DNA from 4 places in the Streptomyces sp. NPDC002809 genome. Region 1 is predicted to be linked to each of the others. Evidence: riboswitches for the same ligand, from Rfam matches in the RefSeq annotation. Region 1 holds a riboswitch; each other region holds the start of a gene.
What was found. A riboswitch is a leader RNA that binds a small molecule or an ion and turns the genes downstream of it on or off. The one in region 1 is predicted to bind cobalamin.

Region 1 (4,154 bases):
CACGATGACGCCCGGCTCCGCGGCGAGCGCGTCCACGTCGGTGAAGTTGGACATCAGCGGCACGGCGCACACGGCGACGCGCAGGATGTCCTCGCCGTGCGGCGGGGCGACGACCGACTCCCGTACGGTGCCGCGCAGCGACACCCGCAGGCCGTCCTCCTCGTCGATGCCGAGGCCGTGGGCGAACGGCAGCACCCCGTACGTCGGCCGTCCCGTCAGATCGCGCAGCATGTCCAGGCCGGGCTCCAGCAGGGAGACGTCACCGCGGAACTTGTTGACCAGGTACCCGGCGATCAGCGACTGGTCCTCGGCCGAGAGCAGCGCCGTCGTACCGAAGAACGAGGCGAAGACCCCTCCGCGGTCGATGTCGCCGACGACCACCACCGGGAAGCGTGCGGCCCGTGCGATGCCCATGTTCACGATGTCCGTGCGCCGCAGATTGATCTCGGCCGGACTGCCCGCCCCCTCGCAGATCACTGCGTCATACGTGCCCCGAAGCTGCTCCAGGCAGTCCACGACGGTGGACAGAAGTTGCTCCTGCCGGCCGCCGTGGTAGCCGCGGGCGCTCATCTCGCCGACCGCGCGCCCCATCAGGACGACCTGGCTGGAGCGGTCGCTGCCGGGCTTGAGCAGGACCGGGTTCATCAGTGCGGTCGGCTCGACCCGGGCGGCCTGGGCCTGCATGGCCTGGGCGCGCCCGATCTCCGCGCCCTCGCGGGTGACGAAGGAGTTGAGCGACATGTTCTGTGCCTTGAACGGTGCCACCTTCACGCCCCGGCGCACCAGCCATCGGCAGATGCCCGCGGTGACGACGCTCTTGCCCGCGTCCGAGGTGGTCCCGGCGACCAGCAGTCCGCCGCTCATGTCGGTCTCCGTCCTGAGAGTCGAGTCCCTGCGGTACGGGCCCCCGGGTGCCGGGTTCCCGCGGTGCGGGCCCCTGCGATCCGTCGTGCCGCGAGACCCGCGCCCAGGCGGGCCGCCACGCTCACGCCGAGGGCCAGCGCGCTCACACGGCGCGACAGCCGTACGGCACGCTCGATGTCCTCGCTCTCGACCGCCCGGCCGGTGGCTCCGTTGAGTACGGGGCGGTGTTCGACCCGGCCGCCGTAGGCGAGCGTTCCGCCGAGCCGTACGCCGAGCGCGCCCGCGAACGAGGCCTCCACCGGGCCCGCGTTGGGGCTAGGGTGCTTGGCCGCGTCGGCCCGCCAGGCCCGGACCGCTCCTCGTGGCCGCCCCCCGGCGGCCACGGCGAGCAGGGCCGTCAGCCGGGCGCCCGGCCAGCCCGCGAGGTCGTCGAGGCGGGCCGAGGCCCAGCCGTAACGCCGGTAGCGGGGCGATTTGTGACCGACCATCGCGTCGAGCGTGTTGGCGGCCCTGAACCCGACGAGTCCGGGGACCCCGCCCAGCGCGCCCCACACCAGGGCGCCGACGACGGCGTCCGAGGTGTTCTCCGCGACGGACTCCACGACGGCGCGGGCGATCTGCGGCCCGTCCAGGGACTGCGGGTCGCGGCCGCACAGGTGAGGCAGCCGCTCACGGGCCAGGTCGATGTCCCCGGCGGCGAGCGCGCCGCCGATGGCCCGGGCCTCGCGGCCCAGCGACGTACCGCCGACGACGGACCAGGTGGCGGCGGCGGTCAGGGCGACGGACGCGGCGGGGTGGCGGCGCAGCGCACGGGTGGCCAGCGCGGCAGCCCCGGCGGCGCCTCCGGCGCAGACCAGGGTGTGCAGCGCGCCCCAGCCGCGGTGGTCGCGCCACAGACGGCGTTCGACGCCTGCCGCGGCCCGCCCGAAGGCGGCGACCGGGTGGCCCCTGCGGGGGTCACCGAGCAGCAGATCGCCGATCAGACCGGCCGTGGCGCCGTACGCGAAGATGCGATCGGCACGCACGGTTCAGCCGGCCGTTGCGCCTCGAAGGACCCTCGGACAGGCGGTTGCTGGCAGGAGCAGCACAGGACTGGACGCACGGCAGCCGGGCATGGCGATATGTCCTCACTCAGGGTCCGCGCCCTGGTTCGACGTGACGGCGACGAGAGTCTCCTGGCTTCCGGATCCGCAGTTCCCCCGGTCTTCCAGTCCGCTCGCGTGGACCGTGACTTCCGTGGTGGGGGACTGCTCCCCGGTGACAGTGGCGGGACCGCGCCGGATTCGCACCGGCTTCCTCTGCTGTCGCCGTAATGGCTCCGGCAGTCCACCACGCTCTGCGAACGCCCGTCAACTTGCCGTTGACCTGCGACGGTGCAGTGTGCTCAGACGCACATCGGGCCGGACGCACACGTGGTGCGGCCGGCCCGATGCGGAGGAGCGGGGAGTGAGTGGTGGGGCTCAGGCGACGATCAGATAGATGCCGTAGGCCACCGCCGCGGCGCACAGTCCGAAGCAGACGTACGCGCCGGCGCGGGCCAGCACGAGCGATCCGCCGGCCGATCCGCCCGGTGCGGCCGGTTCCGGCTGCTTGGAGAGGCCGACGATCCCGAGGGTGAAGAGCCCCACGAGCGCGACGGTGGCGACGAGGGAGACGCCGAAGACGGTGCCGAGGGCTGCCCAGTCGATGTTCATGTGGATCTGTCCTTACCGGAGGCTCTTGGGGTCCCTAGACCGTGGCAGGTCGGGCCGGGTCGGTGACCGGTCCGGCCGGGGCCGGGATGGTGGCCGTGAGGTCGTGGGCCCGGGCAGCCGCCGTGGGCGGCGGGCTGACGGCCGCGATGGCGGTGGTGACGACGCCCGCGGGCTCGTCGTCACCGGCCGCCGCGCCCTCGTCCTGGCCGCCGGGTGCGACATCGTCGTGCCCGACGGGCCTGCGGCGCGACAGCATCCAGATCGCACCGGAGCCGGCGATCAGCAGCGCCGCGACGACCACGACACCCCAGGTGCCCTGCTTGGTGAGGAACTCCGCGCCCGCGCCGACCAGACCGGCGGCCGGCAGGGTCAGACCCCAGGCGACGAACATCCGCGTGGCGGTGGACCAGCGGACCACGCCGCCCTTGCGGCCGAGGCCCGCGCCCATGACGGCACCGGAGCACGACTGGGTGGTGGAGAGGGAGAAGCCGAGGTGCGAGGAGGCCAGGATGACGGTGGCCGCACTGGTCTGGGCGGCGAAGCCCTGCGGCGGCTTCAGCTCCGTCAGGCCGCTGCCCATGGTGCGGATGATGCGCCAGCCGCCCAGGTAGGTGCCGAGTGCGATGGCGAGGCCGGCGCACACGATGACCCAGACCGGCGGGTTGGAGCCGGGGGAGAGGACGCCGCCGGTGACCAGGGCGAGCGTGATGATGCCCATGGTCTTCTGCGCGTCGTTGGTGCCGTGCGCGAGTGACACGAGCCCGGCCGAGGCGATCTGACCGGCGCGGTACCCCTTGGCGGTGGCCTTCTCCTGGGCGCCGCCGGTGACCTTCCCGCCGATGCGGTACGTCAGCTTGGTGGCCAGCAGCGCGGCCAGACCGGCGACGACCGGTGCGGCGACCGCGGGGAGCAGCACCTTGGTGACGACGGTGCCGCCGTCGACCGACGACCAGCCGGCGGACATCACCGCGGCGCCGATCAGGCCGCCGAACAGTGCGTGGGAGGAGCTGGACGGCAGACCGACCAGCCAGGTCAGCAGATTCCACAGGATGGCGCCGACGAGCGCCGCGAAGATGACCTCGGTTCTGAGTCCGTCTTCGTTGATGATCCCGCCGGAGATCGTCTTGGCGACCTCCACCGACAGGAACGCGCCTACGAGGTTGAGAACGGCGGACATGGCCACCGCTGTCTTGGGTTTGAGTGCGCCGGTCGAGATGGTCGTGGCCATCGCGTTGGCGGTGTCGTGGAAACCGTTCGTGAAATCGAACACTAGAGCTGTCACGATCACAATCGCGAGCAGCAGCGTGATGTGTTCCATTTACCCAGGCAATCGTTCGACGTCAGTGGCACGTGGACCGTAGGCAATCCGGGTGAACGGAAGATGAACTGAGCGGGGCGTTGCGGTGACTCCAACCGGAGTGCCGCCGCCCTTTTCGCCCGCCGCGCGACGGTGGGGTTCCGGCGCAGGCCGGTGTGGGCCCGGAATCCGGCGTTCGGGCGGGCCTGCGGGGGAGGGGTGGCAGCGGGCCGCTCATCCGTTGAAAGGATCTTCGAATGAGCAGCGAGTGGCGGGATTCGATCGAACGGGCCTGGGAT
Region 2 (4,154 bases), on a different contig from region 1:
CACGGAGTCTTCCTGCTGCTGGTGCCGCTCACCGATGCGTCCCGGGCCCTGCCGGGGATCCGGGTGCGCCGGCTTCCCGCACGGATGGGCAGTCCCGTCGACCACTGCCTGACCTCCTTCGACCAGGTCTTCGTAGGGCGAGAGGCGCTGCTCGGCGGCGTACAGGGGCGGGTCGGCGAGGACGGGGTGTTCCGCAGCGACACCGAGGGGCGCAGGCGCCGCTTTCTCGCGTCGATCGGACGGGTCACCGCGGGCCGGATCTGCATGAGCGCCAGCGCGGTGGGGTCCGCACGCGCCACGCTGGCCGTCGCCGTCCGCTACGGCGGCCACCGTTTCGTCTCCGGTGGCCGCCCGTCGCCGCCCGTCCCGGTGATCGCACACCGCAGCCACCACGGGCCGCTCGCCGAGGCCATGGCGACCGTCTTCGCGATGAGCCTGCTGCACCGGAGGGTCCTCGACCGCTGGGAAGAGGCGGCGGCAGGACCGCCGGCCGGCCGGGAGGCGGCCGAGCGGCTGGTCGACGTGGCCAAGGGGTGGATCACGTGGCAGGCCCGGTCCGTCATCGTCGAATGCCGGGAACGGTGCGGCGCCCAGGGGCTGCTGGAGAACAACGGGATGGCCGAACTCGTCACCGGCGTCGAGGGCGCCATCACCGCCGAGGGGGACAATCTGGCCATCCACTCCAGGGCGGCCGCCGGCCTGCTCTTCGAGGCCGCACGGGACCCGGACGAAGAGCCGGCGGCCGCTGCGCCGGGCGGCGACCTCACCGATCTGCGCTTCCTGGGCCGGCTTCTGGACCAGGTGGAGCGCATCTGGTTCGCGCGGGCGGCCGCCCGGATGGCGCGGGTCCCGCACGGCAACCCGCTGGAGCGCTGGAACGAGGCGTCCGGGACCGCTCTGCGGGGGGTCGAGGCGCATGCGTACCGGCAGGCGGCCCACGCGTACGAGCACGCGCTCGCGGCTCTGCCCGGCGGCGAGGCCCGCGAGCGGCTGGGCGAACTGGCCCGGCTGTTCGCGCTGCGCTGGGTCGCGCGCAACAGCGGGGATCTGCTGGCCGCCGGCCATCTGACCGCCGGTCAGGTCGAGGGGCTGACCGATGTCACCGAGCAGCTGATCGCAGCCGTGAGCGGTCATCTGCCGGAACTCGCCGAGTCCTTCGCGTTGCCCGGCGAACTGCTCGCCGACTGGCCCATCGCGGGAGCCCGCTACACGGACGCCTACGACGACCCGGGCGCCTCCTGGCACACCGCTGCGGACCGGGAACCTGCCGGGGGCGCGCGATGACGGACACACCGCAGGGAGCCGCAGCGCTGCCGCACCGGGCGGCGGACGCGGTCCGGTGCCTGGGCGTCCGCGTCGTCCTGCTGGGCTTCTGGGGGACCGCGGCCCTGCTCTCGCGGTGGTGCGAGGGTGCACGCACCATCGGTGGCGAATCGGTTCACCGCAAGGCCTGACCGGAGCGAGGCCGCCCCGGCACTCGGGCGTCGGGCGGGCGCTCGGGGCGGCGTGCGCGGCGCGCGCACGCAGCCCGGCCCCGACCGCCCGTCCGCCCACCGCTCGTGCCCGGGCGCACCGCCGCTGAGCTGCGCAGAGGCACGTGGTAGCGTGCCGGGAGCCAGTCGAACTCCACGTAGGGGTCAGGGAATCCGGTGCGAATCCGGAACTGACGCGCAGCGGTGAGGGGGACGGGCGGGGCCACAGCCACTGGGAGACCCACGGTTTCCCGGGAAGGCGTCCCGTCCGCGTGAACCCGAGTCCGAAGACCTGCTGGCACCCGCGGTCCGGGACCGGATCGCGGAACTCCGTACAGCGGGTCCCGCGCATGGGCCCAGAGACGACGAGGTACTCCGTGCCGCCCATAGCCGGCCCCGCCCGCACCGCTGCCCTGCTCACTGCCGGACTGATCCTGCTGACCGCCTGCGGCGGCGGGAAGGGCAGTACCGCCGCCAAGGCCCGGGGAGCCGACGGCTATCCGGTGACCCTGAAGAACTGCGGACGGACCGTCACCGTGGAGGCAGCTCCGAAGCGCGCCGTGCCGGTCGACCAGGGATCGACCGAGATCCTGCTCTCGCTCGGCCTCGCGGACCGGCTCGCCGCCACCGCCACCTGGACCGACCCCGTGCTGAAGGGCTTGGAGAAGGCCAACGCAGGCATCCCGAGGATCTCCGACAACCGGCCCTCGTCGGAGAAGGTCCTGGATCAGGAGCCCGACTTCGTCAGCGCCTCCTTCGAGTCGACGCTCGCCAAGGGAGGCGTCGCCCCACGGGAGCAGTTCGAGAAGCTCGGCGTCCCCACCTACGTCTCACCCGCCGACTGCACCGCCAAGGACAACAGCAAGGACGGTGACGGTGTCCGCACGGGCGCCCTGACCATGGACAGCGTCTACGGCGAAGTGCGGGACCTGGCCAAGGTGTTCGGCGTTCCGGAGCGCGGCGAGAAGCTTGTTGCCGAGCTGCGTGCCCGGGTGCGCAAGGCGACCGGGGGCATCGATGCCTCCGGGGCCTCCCTGATGTACTGGTTCGCCAACTCCGAGGCCCCCTACCTGGCCGGCTGCTGCGGAGCACCCGGCATCATCACCCGGGAGACCGGTGCGAAGAACGCCTTCGACGACACCCACGAGGAATGGCCCCAGATCAACTGGGAGACCGTCGCCGACCGCAACCCGGACGTGCTGGTCATCGGCGACCTGACGCGCAAGTCGCAGACCGCCGAGAGCGCCACGAAGAAGATCGCCTTCCTGGAGTCCAACCCCGCCACGAAGAACATGGACGCCGTCCGGCACAAGCGCTACGTGCTGCTCAGTGGCCAGGCCATGAACCCGACCATCCGGACCGTCGAGGGCGTGGAGCGCGTGGCCGCCGGCCTGCGTAGCTTCGGGCTCGCGAGGTGACGGACACCGAACGGGCGGCGGCACCGCACGAGGACGCGCGTGTGCAGGGCCGGCCCGACATCCGGGGTGTCCGTGGCCTCCCGGGTGTACGGGGCCTCCTGGGCGTCCGGGGCCTCGGGGGCGGACTCCTGTGGGCCGGCGGGATCCTGCTGCTCGTCCTGTCCGTCGCGGTCGCCGTCACCATCGGCCCCGCCCGGATCTCCGTCGCCGACGTCTGGTCCACGGTCGCCTCCCACCTCGGTGCCGGTGAGTCGCGGCTCAGCCCGATCCGCGACGGCATCATCTGGAACCTGCGCATGCCGCGCACCCTTCTCGCCGCCGTCTGCGGCGCGGGGCTCGCGGTCTGTGGCACCGTCATGCAGTCCCTGCTGCGCAACCCGCTCGCCGACCCGTTCGTCCTCGGGGTCTCCTCCGGGGCCTCGACCGGCGCGGTCGTCGTCGTCGTTCTCGGCGTCGGCGGGGGAGCGGTCTCCCTGTCGGCCGGGGCGTTCATCGGGGCGCTCTGCTCATTCGCCCTCGTCATGCTGCTCAGCCACACCCTCGGTGGCAGCACCGACCGCGTCGTGCTGTCCGGCGTCGCGGCCATGCAGCTCTTCTCCGCGCTCACCTCCTTCGTCGTGATGACCGCCGCCGATGCCGAGCAGACCCGCGGGGTGCTGTTCTGGCTGCTGGGCTCACTCGGCGGCGTCGGCTGGAGCGACGTGTGGATCTGCTCCGCCGTGCTCGCAGTGACGCTGCTGATCTGTCTCGGCCACGCCCGTACGCTCGACGCCTTCGCCTTCGGCCAGGACGCGGCAGCCACCCTCGGCGTCCACGTCGGCCGTACCCGGATCGTGCTGCTGTGCACGACCGCGCTGCTGACCGCCGCACTCGTCAGCTCGGCCGGTGCCATCGGGTTCGTCGGACTGGTGCTGCCGCACGCGGCCCGTGCGCTCACCGGTTCCGGGCACCGCAGGCTGCTGCCGGTCACCGCGCTAGCCGGGGCCGTCTTCCTGGTGTGGGTCGACACCCTCGCCCGGACCGTCCTGGACCCGCAGGAGGTTCCGGTGGGAGTCGTCACCGCCCTGATCGGGGTACCCGCCTTCGTGCTGGTTCTCTACCGCACCCGGCGGGCCTCGTGACCCCGGCCCACCCCGGCGGCCTGCGGGCCGACCGGGTCAGCAGGGAGGCGGGCGGCCGGCTCATCCTGGACGGTGTCTCGCTCGCCCCGCCGCCGGGCGCCACCATCGGACTGATCGGCCCGAACGGTTCCGGGAAGTCCACC
Region 3 (4,154 bases), on a different contig from region 1:
GCGATCGCCGCCGGCGTCAAGGTGGACAACGGCCAGCTGGCGATCCCGCAGCTGTTCGAGAACATGTTCCCCGACTGGTTCGCGGGCGTCGCCTTCGCCGCCATCGGGATCGGCGCCCTGGTGCCTGCCGCGATCATGTCGATCGCCGCGGCGAACCTGTTCACCCGCAACATCTACAAGGACTTCCTGAAACCCGACGCGACGCCCGCGCAGGAGACCAAGGTCTCCAAGCTGGTGTCGCTCCTGGTGAAGGTCGGCGCGCTCGCCTTCGTCCTCACCATGGACAAGACGGTCGCGATCAACTTCCAGCTGCTCGGCGGGATCTGGATCCTCCAGACGATGCCGGCCCTGGTCGGCGGGCTGTTCACCCGGTGGTTCCACCGCTGGGCGCTCCTCGCGGGCTGGGCTGTCGGCATGGTCTACGGAACGGCCGCCGCGTACGGGGTCGCCAGCCCGACCCAGAGCCACTTCGGCGGGTCCTCCAAGGAGATCCCCGGCCTCGGCGAGATCGGCTACATCGGACTGACGGCCTTCGTGCTGAACGTCGTGGTGGTCGTCGTCCTCACCTTCGTCCTGAACGCCGTGAAGGCGCCCGTCGGGGTCGACGAGACCTCCCCGGGTGACTACACCGCGGACTCGGGCGACCCGGGCGTGAAGACGGAGCTCCCGCCGGCCACCGCCGGTGCGCCGGGCGGCCACTGACCGCCACGTACGTGAACGGGCCGCCGCACGCCTCCCGGGAGGGGTGCGGCGGCCCGTTCACGCGTCCCGCGGAAATCGCATGCGGCCACGGGCCGCCGGTACGGCAGACTTCCGCCCATGGACATAGCTATCCGGCCGGTCGAACCCGCCGAGCACGCGCTCCTCGGCGAGATCACCGCCGAGGCCTATCTCGGTGACGGGCTCCTGGACTACGGCGCCGACGATCCGTACCTGGAGCAGCTGCGCGACGTACCCCGCAGGGCCGCCGAGGCCGAGGTGCTGGTGGCCGCCGACGCGCGGGGCCGCGTCCTGGGCGGGGTCACCTACGCCCGGCCGGGCAACCCGTGGGCCGACATCGCGGCCGCGGACGAGGCCGAGTTCCGGATGCTGGCGGTCTCCCGCGAGGCCCGTGGCGCCGGGGCGGGCGAGGCGCTCGTACGGGCCTGTATCGACCGCGCACGGGGCACCGCGGGGGTCACGGGGCTCGTCCTGTCGACGCAGCCGGCCATGCTCGGAGCCCATAGGATCTACGGGCGCCTCGGCTTCGTACGGACGCCCGAGAGGGACTGGAATCCCATCGACGACCTCAAGCTGCTGACGTACCGTCTGGACCTCCGGCCCCTGCCGTAAGGGCGCACCAAGATCTCGTACGACACAACATGTGGGGGCTGCCGCATCCGGCAGCCCCCACATGTATGCTCGTGCTCGCTGTCGCCGCAGGGAAATCCGGTGCGAATCCGGAACTGTCCCGCAACGGTGTGTTCGGTGTGCTTTTGCGCACCCCCCAGTCCGAGGACCTGCCGACAGCGCATCCGGCTCGACCGATCCGGATGCCCAGACGTCCGGGCCTCGTGGATGGGCCGGTGGACGCCGCACGGAGCGCTGCCCTGCCGGGTCCCGCTCCGCCCGGCTGCCCCCGCTCCCCGAAGGCCCCGAGCCGAGCGAGGGAGAGCACCGCGTGACCATCGCGCCAGCCGATCCGGTTTCAGCGGCCGAATCAACGGGAACCACGAGCGACGGACCCGGGACCGCACTGCTGCGGACCCTGACCGACCTCACCGCCGATCTGCCCGACACCGACCCCGGACGCGTCGCCGCCGCCGCACTGCGCGGCCGTAACGCCCGGTCGGACGAGGCGGAGCTGCGCTCGCTGGCCACCGAGGCCGCCGCGGGCCTGATCTCCGAGGACCCCGCCTACTCCCGGCTCGCCGCCCGTCTCCTCACCCGCACCATCGCGGACGAGGCGGCCGGGCAGGGCGCGACATCGTTCTCCGCATCGGTTGCCGTCGGGCACCGCGAGGGCCTGATCGCGGACCGCACGGCCGAGTTCGTGACGCTCCACGCTGCCGCCCTGGACGCGCTGGTCGGGCAGTCGCTCGCCGCCGGCGCCGACGACCGCTTCGGCTACTTCGGCCTGCGCACCCTGCACAGCCGCTATCTGCTGCGCCACCCGCTCACCCGGCAGGTCATCGAGACGCCGCAGCACTTCATGCTGCGCGTCGCCTCCGGGCTCGCCGAGGACACCTCCGAGCGCGCCCTGGCCGAAGTCGCCGCGCTGTACGGTCTGATGAGCCGGCTGGACTACCTGCCCTCCTCCCCCACGCTCTTCAACTCCGGCACCCGGCACCCGCAGATGTCCTCCTGCTATCTGCTGGACTCGCCGCTGGACGAGCTGGACTCGATCTACGACCGCTACCACCAGGTGGCGCGCCTCTCCAAGCACGCGGGCGGCATCGGCCTCTCGTACTCCCGGATCCGCGCCCGCGGTTCCCTGATCCGCGGCACCAACGGGCACTCCAACGGCATCGTCCCGTTCCTGAAGACGCTCGACGCCTCCGTCGCCGCGGTCAACCAGGGCGGCCGGCGCAAGGGTGCCGCCGCCGTCTATCTGGAGACGTGGCACGCGGACATCGAGGAGTTCCTGGAGCTGCGCGACAACACGGGCGAGGACCAGCGGCGTACGCACAACCTCAACCTGGCGCACTGGATCCCCGACGAGTTCATGCGCCGCGTGGACACGGACGGCACCTGGTCGCTGTTCTCCCCGGCCGACGTGCCCGAGCTGGTCGACCTGTGGGGCGACGAGTTCGACGCCGCCTACCGCGCGGCCGAGGCCAAGGGCCTGGCCCGCAAGACCATGCCGGCCCGTGAGCTCTACGGCCGCATGATGCGGACCCTCGCCCAGACCGGTCAGGGCTGGATGACGTTCAAGGACGCCTCCAACCGGACCGCGAACCAGACCGCCGAGCCGGGCCGGGTCGTGCACTCCTCGAACCTGTGCACCGAGATCCTCGAAGTCACGGACGACGGCGAGACTGCCGTCTGCAACCTCGGCTCGGTCAACCTCGGCGCGTTCGTCGCCGACGGCGCGATCGACTGGGAGCGCCTGGACGCCACCGTGCGTACGGCCGTGACCTTCCTCGACCGGGTCGTGGACATCAACTTCTACCCGACCGAGCAGGCCGGCCGGTCCAACGCCCGCTGGCGTCCGGTGGGGCTGGGCGCGATGGGCCTGCAGGACGTCTTCTTCCAGCTGCGGCTGCCGTTCGACTCCCCCGAGGCCCGCGCCCTGTCGACGAAGATCTCCGAGCGCATCATGCTCGCGGCGTACGAGGCGTCCTGCAACCTCGCCGAGCGTTCGGGACCGCTGCCCGCCTGGTCCGAGACGCGTGCCGCCCGCGGTGTGCTGCACCCGGACCACTACGACACCGAGCTGAACTGGCCGGAGCGCTGGGACGCCCTGCGCGCCCGGGTCGCGAAGACCGGTATGCGCAACTCGCTGCTCCTGGCCATCGCGCCGACGGCGACGATCGCCTCGATCGCGGGCGTGTACGAGTGCATCGAGCCGCAGGTCTCCAACCTCTTCAAGCGCGAGACGCTCAGCGGTGAGTTCCTCCAGGTCAACGCGTATCTGGTGGACGAGCTGAAGAAGCTCGGCGTGTGGGACGCGCGGACCCGTGAGGCGCTGCGCGAGGCGAGCGGTTCGGTGCAGGGCTTCGCCTGGATCCCCGAGGAGGTGCGGGCGCTGTACCGCACCGCGTGGGAGATCCCGCAGCGCGGACTGATCGACATGGCGGCGGCCCGTACGCCGTTCCTCGACCAGAGCCAGTCGCTGAACCTGTTCCTGGAGACGCCGACGATCGGCAAGCTCTCCTCGATGTACGCGTACGCCTGGAAGCAGGGGCTGAAGACGACGTACTACCTGCGCTCCCGCCCGGCGACCCGGATCGCCCGCGCGGCGTCCGCCGCCCCGATCCCCGAGCAGGCACCCGCGCCCGACGCGGACGCGATCGCCTGTTCCCTGGAAAACCCCGAGTCCTGCGAGGCGTGCCAGTAATCATGCGTGACAAGAACCTTCTCGACCCGGGCTTCGAACTGACCCTGCGGCCGATGCGCTACCCGGACTTCTACGAGCGCTACCGGGACGCGATCAAGAACACCTGGCACGTGGA
Region 4 (4,154 bases), on a different contig from region 1:
ATCACTTCGCGGATCTCCGCCTCGATCCGCTTGTCGTAGCCGGGGCCGTCGAGCCGCCCGGCCCGCAGGTCGGCCCGAGCGGTGCGCAGTTCGTCCGTCTGCGGGAAGGAGCCGATCGTGGTGGTCGGCAGCAGTGGGAGTCCCAGGTGCGCGCGTTGGAGCAAGGTCCGCTCGGCGTACGGCTGAGAGCGACGGCCGTCCGCATCGGTGACGGCCGCGGCGCGGGCCCGCACGGCCGGGTCGCGGGTCAGTGCGGATCCCGCGCGGGATGCCAGTCCTACCCGGTTCTCTGCGAGTTCGGCGGCGATGGCTCCGGTTCCGCGCGCGAGACCGCGGGCGAGGACGACGAGTTCGGTGGTCTTCTGGCGAGCGAAGGCGAGCCATCGGACGATCTGCGGGTCGATGCCGCGCTCGGCTGCGGCGTCCAGCGGTACGTGCAGCAGTGAGCAGGAGGCCGAGACGTCCACCCGGCCGGCGAGACCGAGGAGGGTGCCCAGCGTGGCGAGCGACTTCTCCAGGTCGTTGATCCAGATGTTGCGGCCGTTGACGACGCCCGCGACGAGCCGCTTGCCGGGCAGACCGCCGGCGGCGGCGAGATCGGCGAGGTTGGCGGCGCCGGATTCGGTGAAGTCGAGGGCCAGTCCGTCGACCGGAGTCCGGGCCAGGACGGGCAGTGCGTCGCCGAGCCGCCCGAAGTAGGAGGCGACCAGGAGCTTCGGCCGGTCTTCGAGGCCGCCGAGCCGGTGGTAGGCGCGGTCCGCGGCGTCCAGTTCCTCGGGCGTGCGGTCCTGGACGAGGGCGGGCTCGTCGAGCTGCACCCATGAGGCTCCCGCCGCCCTGAGGTCGGCGAGCACATCGGCGTAGACGGGCAGCAGCCGGTCCAGCAGTGACAGCGGGTCGAAGCCGGCGGGGGCGCCCGGGGCCGCCTTGGCCAGCAGGAGGTAGGTGACGGGACCGACGAGGACCGGACGGCCCGTCAGGCCGAGGGCGGCGGCTTCACGGAACTCGGCGACCTGCCTGGACGAGTCGGCGGCGAACACGGTGTCCGGGCCCAGTTCGGGTACCAGGTAGTGGTAGTTGGTGTCGAACCACTTGGTCATCTCCAGCGGCGCGGTCTCCCGGCTGCCGCGGGCCATCGCGAAGTAGCCGTCCAGCGGCTCGGCCGCCACGGCGGCCCGGTGCCGTTCCGGGATCGCGCCGACCATGACGCTGGTGTCGAGGACGTGGTCGTACAGGGAGAAGTCACCGGTCGGAACTTCTCCGATGCCGGCGGCGGCGAGTTCCTCCCAGTTGGCCCGGCGCAGGGCGGCGGTGGTCTCCCGCAGGGCTTCGGCGGTGACGCGGCCGTTCCAGTAGCCCTCCACCGCCCTCTTCAGTTCGCGGTGGTGGCCCTGGCGGGGGTAGCCGTACACGGTGGCGGTTGCCGTCGCCGAGGCGGATTCGGATGTCACGTAGCTCTCCTTCGCGAGCGTGTCTCCTGCGGATCCCGGATCGGGACGCGGGCGCGAAGGGGTGACGGACCGGGCGGATCACCGCACCGTTTCGGTGCCCGTCCACCCGCTGTCTGCCGCCGACCCGCCCACGAGGTCACCGAGATCTCCGCATCCGAGGGTTCGGGTGCGGGCAACGGGCAGGTCTTCGGACTCGCGGGCACGTCTGCCGGGGCAGACTCCTACTGGCCGTCGCTTCCCGGGCCCTTCGGGTCCAGTGCGTATGACGGCGGTCGTTCCCGCTCACCGCTGCGGGGCAGTCCCGGATTCCCACCGGGTTCCCTCTTGCGACGCGCCTGCCTGGCGGACAGGGCGAACCAGCTGCACATCCCACCCTAGAGGACTGCCGCGCACACCACGCCGTTGTTCACATTCCGGACCTACGGATGAGACGGACGCCGGCTCGGGACGTCGGCCATACTGATCACGGCGGGAACGGAGAGGCGGAACAGTGGTCCAACAACAAACGGAATACGACGTCTTGGTGGTCGGCGGCAGCGGGGTGGACACGATCGTCCGCGTCGACTCCCTGCCGGTCCCGCTCGCCGACTCGGTGATGGTCGGACCGATCGAGGAGTGGCCAGGTCACACCGGGGGCAACGTCGCCCTCGGCGCCCGCGCGCTGGGGCTGGATGTCGCGCTGCTCGACTGCATCGGCGACGACTGGACCGGTGCGCAGGTGCGCGAGCGGCTGGCCAAGGGCGATGTGGAGTTCCACCCGCTGATCTCGGCGGCAGGCACCCGCCGTGCGGTGAACCTGGTGGACGCGACGGGCCGGCGGATGTCGTTCTACGACGCCCGTGACCCGGAGGACCTGCGGATGCCGCAGGACTTCTACCTTCCCCGGCTGCGGCGTGCCCGCCACGTCCATCTGTCCATCATGAACTTCACGCGTTTCCTCTACGACGACATCGAGGCCCTGGGCATCCCGGTCTCCACCGATCTGCACGACTGGGACGGACTGGGCGACCATCAGCGGGAGTTCGCCCTCAGGTCCGATCTCGTCTTCTTCAGCGCGGCGGCGACGGGCGACCGCACGCCCGCGGTGATGCGGGAGATCCTGCGCGAGGGCCGCGCGGGCACGGTGGTCGCCACGGACGGCGCGGCGGGGTCGTACGTCCTCACCCGTGACGGCGGGCAGGACCCGGTCCACGTTCCGGCGACGGTTCCGCCGTCGCCGGTGGTGGACAGCAACGGTGCGGGTGACGCCTTCGTCACCGGCTTCCTCTACGGACGGCTCGACGGCCGGGACGCCCTGGGGTCTGCCCGGCTGGGTGCGGTGGCCGGCGCCCACGCATGCACGGCCCCGGGTTCGACCGCCATGATCGGCCGCGAGGCCCTGCTGGCGGCGGACGGCGGTTCGTAGTCCCGGAGTGTGCGCGTGCCCCGGCGGGCCGGAGTCACCGGCCCGCCGGGGCACGCGCTGTGCGGCTGAAGTGCCGCTGGTTCCGCGCTACTTCAGGTACGGACCCGCTGTGCCGATCTTGCCCGGGCCGTTCAGCACGTAGACCCGCATGTTGCCCTTGCCGGGTGCGGCGACGGTGAGCTTTCCGCCGGTGACGACCTGTGTGTCACCGGTGACGGCGTCCTTGTACGTGCCGTTGGGGATCCCGGTGTACGAGGCCCCACCGGTGACGGTGACGAGGGCGAAGCTGTCCGTCGTGCCACTGGTGTAGCGGCGCTTGTACGCCATCTGCCCGGTGATGCCCTCGGTGGAGTACTGGCCCATCTGCAGGGCGGGCACGGCCCGGCGGATCTCGTTGAGCCGCTGGACGTGCTTGACCAGGGGCTGGGACAGCGTGTTGGCGACCTCACCGGTGGCGGAGTCGACCTTGGCGAACTCCGAGGACGTGACGTCGCCCGCGAGGTGGTCACCGTAGTAGGCGCGTCCGGTGGTGGCCAGCGGGCAGCTGGGCCCGCAGTCGATCTTCTTGCCGGCCTGGAACTCGATCTCCGAACCGTAGTAGAGCGTCGGGATGCCGCGGAAGGTCCACATCAGGGCCATGTTCTCGGCCCAGGCCTCGGTGCCGCCCGCGTAGCGCTCGCTGCTCTTGTTGGGGCCGTAGTCGTGGCTGTCGACGTAGACGACGTTGTACGTGGCGTCGTTCGTCGAGTCGTCGGAGTCCTTGCCGTTGTTGTACGCGTTCGTGGCGTCACCGAAGTTCATGTGCATGCGCATGTCGATGATGTTCATGCCGGAGAACTGGCTGTGGTCGGGGGTGTGGTAGGTGTTGCCGTCCAGGAACGCGTTGGTGGACGTGGGCTGCGACCCGGTACCGAGCTGCTCCTCGTAGTTGTACATCTCCAGTGCGGCCTTGGTGTCGTCGGCGTCGTACTCCTTGCGCTCCTTCCAGGTGAAGAACTGCGCGGAGTGGTTGACCGAGCCGCGGTTCCACTTGTCGTTGACGAACGCGCCGACCTCGCCGAAGACCAGGAAGTTCTTCGCGGCCTCGGCACCGAACTGCTGGGTGACGCGCTCCTGGATCGCGGGCAGGAAGCGGCGGTTCCAGGTGGTGCGTGGGATGTGGACGGCCGTGTCGATGCGGAAGCCGTCGACACCCATGTCGATGTACTTGTTGTACGCGCCGATCAGGTAGTTCTGGACCGGTGCGGATTCGGTGTTGAAGTCGGCCAGGTCCTCGTGCAGCCAGCAGGAGCGGGAGT

Region 2: it holds a riboswitch for cobalamin, as region 1 does, so the genes downstream of both, ABT025_RS04530 (ABC transporter substrate-binding protein) here and ABT025_RS36540 (cobalamin biosynthesis protein) in region 1, are expected to answer to the same signal.
Region 3: it holds a riboswitch for cobalamin, as region 1 does, so the genes downstream of both, ABT025_RS27285 (ribonucleoside-diphosphate reductase subunit alpha) here and ABT025_RS36540 (cobalamin biosynthesis protein) in region 1, are expected to answer to the same signal.
Region 4: it holds a riboswitch for cobalamin, as region 1 does, so the genes downstream of both, metE (5-methyltetrahydropteroyltriglutamate--homocysteine S-methyltransferase) here and ABT025_RS36540 (cobalamin biosynthesis protein) in region 1, are expected to answer to the same signal.

What each region holds. Positions count from the first base shown of each region.
Region 1 is NZ_JBEOVJ010000113.1:11,731-15,884, reverse strand. Features, by position in the region: gene ABT025_RS36545 (cobyric acid synthase) at 1-864, opposite strand, end outside; gene ABT025_RS36540 (cobalamin biosynthesis protein) at 861-1,889, opposite strand; cobalamin riboswitch at 2,033-2,163, opposite strand; gene ABT025_RS36535 (hypothetical protein) at 2,325-2,558, opposite strand; gene ABT025_RS36530 (inorganic phosphate transporter) at 2,593-3,876, opposite strand; gene ABT025_RS36525 (class II aldolase/adducin family protein) at 4,113-4,154, shown strand, end outside.
Region 2 is NZ_JBEOVJ010000004.1:187,588-191,741, reverse strand. Features, by position in the region: gene ABT025_RS04540 (acyl-CoA dehydrogenase family protein) at 1-1,284, shown strand, start outside; gene ABT025_RS04535 (hypothetical protein) at 1,281-1,454, shown strand; cobalamin riboswitch at 1,600-1,786, shown strand; gene ABT025_RS04530 (ABC transporter substrate-binding protein) at 1,850-2,890, shown strand; gene ABT025_RS04525 (FecCD family ABC transporter permease) at 2,989-4,011, shown strand; gene ABT025_RS04520 (ABC transporter ATP-binding protein) at 4,008-4,154, shown strand, end outside.
Region 3 is NZ_JBEOVJ010000056.1:7,337-11,490, forward strand. Features, by position in the region: gene mctP (monocarboxylate uptake permease MctP) at 1-702, shown strand, start outside; gene ABT025_RS27280 (GNAT family N-acetyltransferase) at 820-1,332, shown strand; adenosylcobalamin-variant (AdoCbl-variant) riboswitch at 1,411-1,509, shown strand; gene ABT025_RS27285 (ribonucleoside-diphosphate reductase subunit alpha) at 1,661-4,039, shown strand; gene ABT025_RS27290 (ribonucleotide-diphosphate reductase subunit beta) at 4,042-4,154, shown strand, end outside.
Region 4 is NZ_JBEOVJ010000048.1:22,292-26,445, reverse strand. Features, by position in the region: gene metE (5-methyltetrahydropteroyltriglutamate--homocysteine S-methyltransferase) at 1-1,451, opposite strand, end outside; cobalamin riboswitch at 1,613-1,827, opposite strand; gene ABT025_RS25360 (carbohydrate kinase family protein) at 1,972-2,856, shown strand; gene ABT025_RS25355 (carbohydrate binding domain-containing protein) at 2,944-4,154, opposite strand, start outside.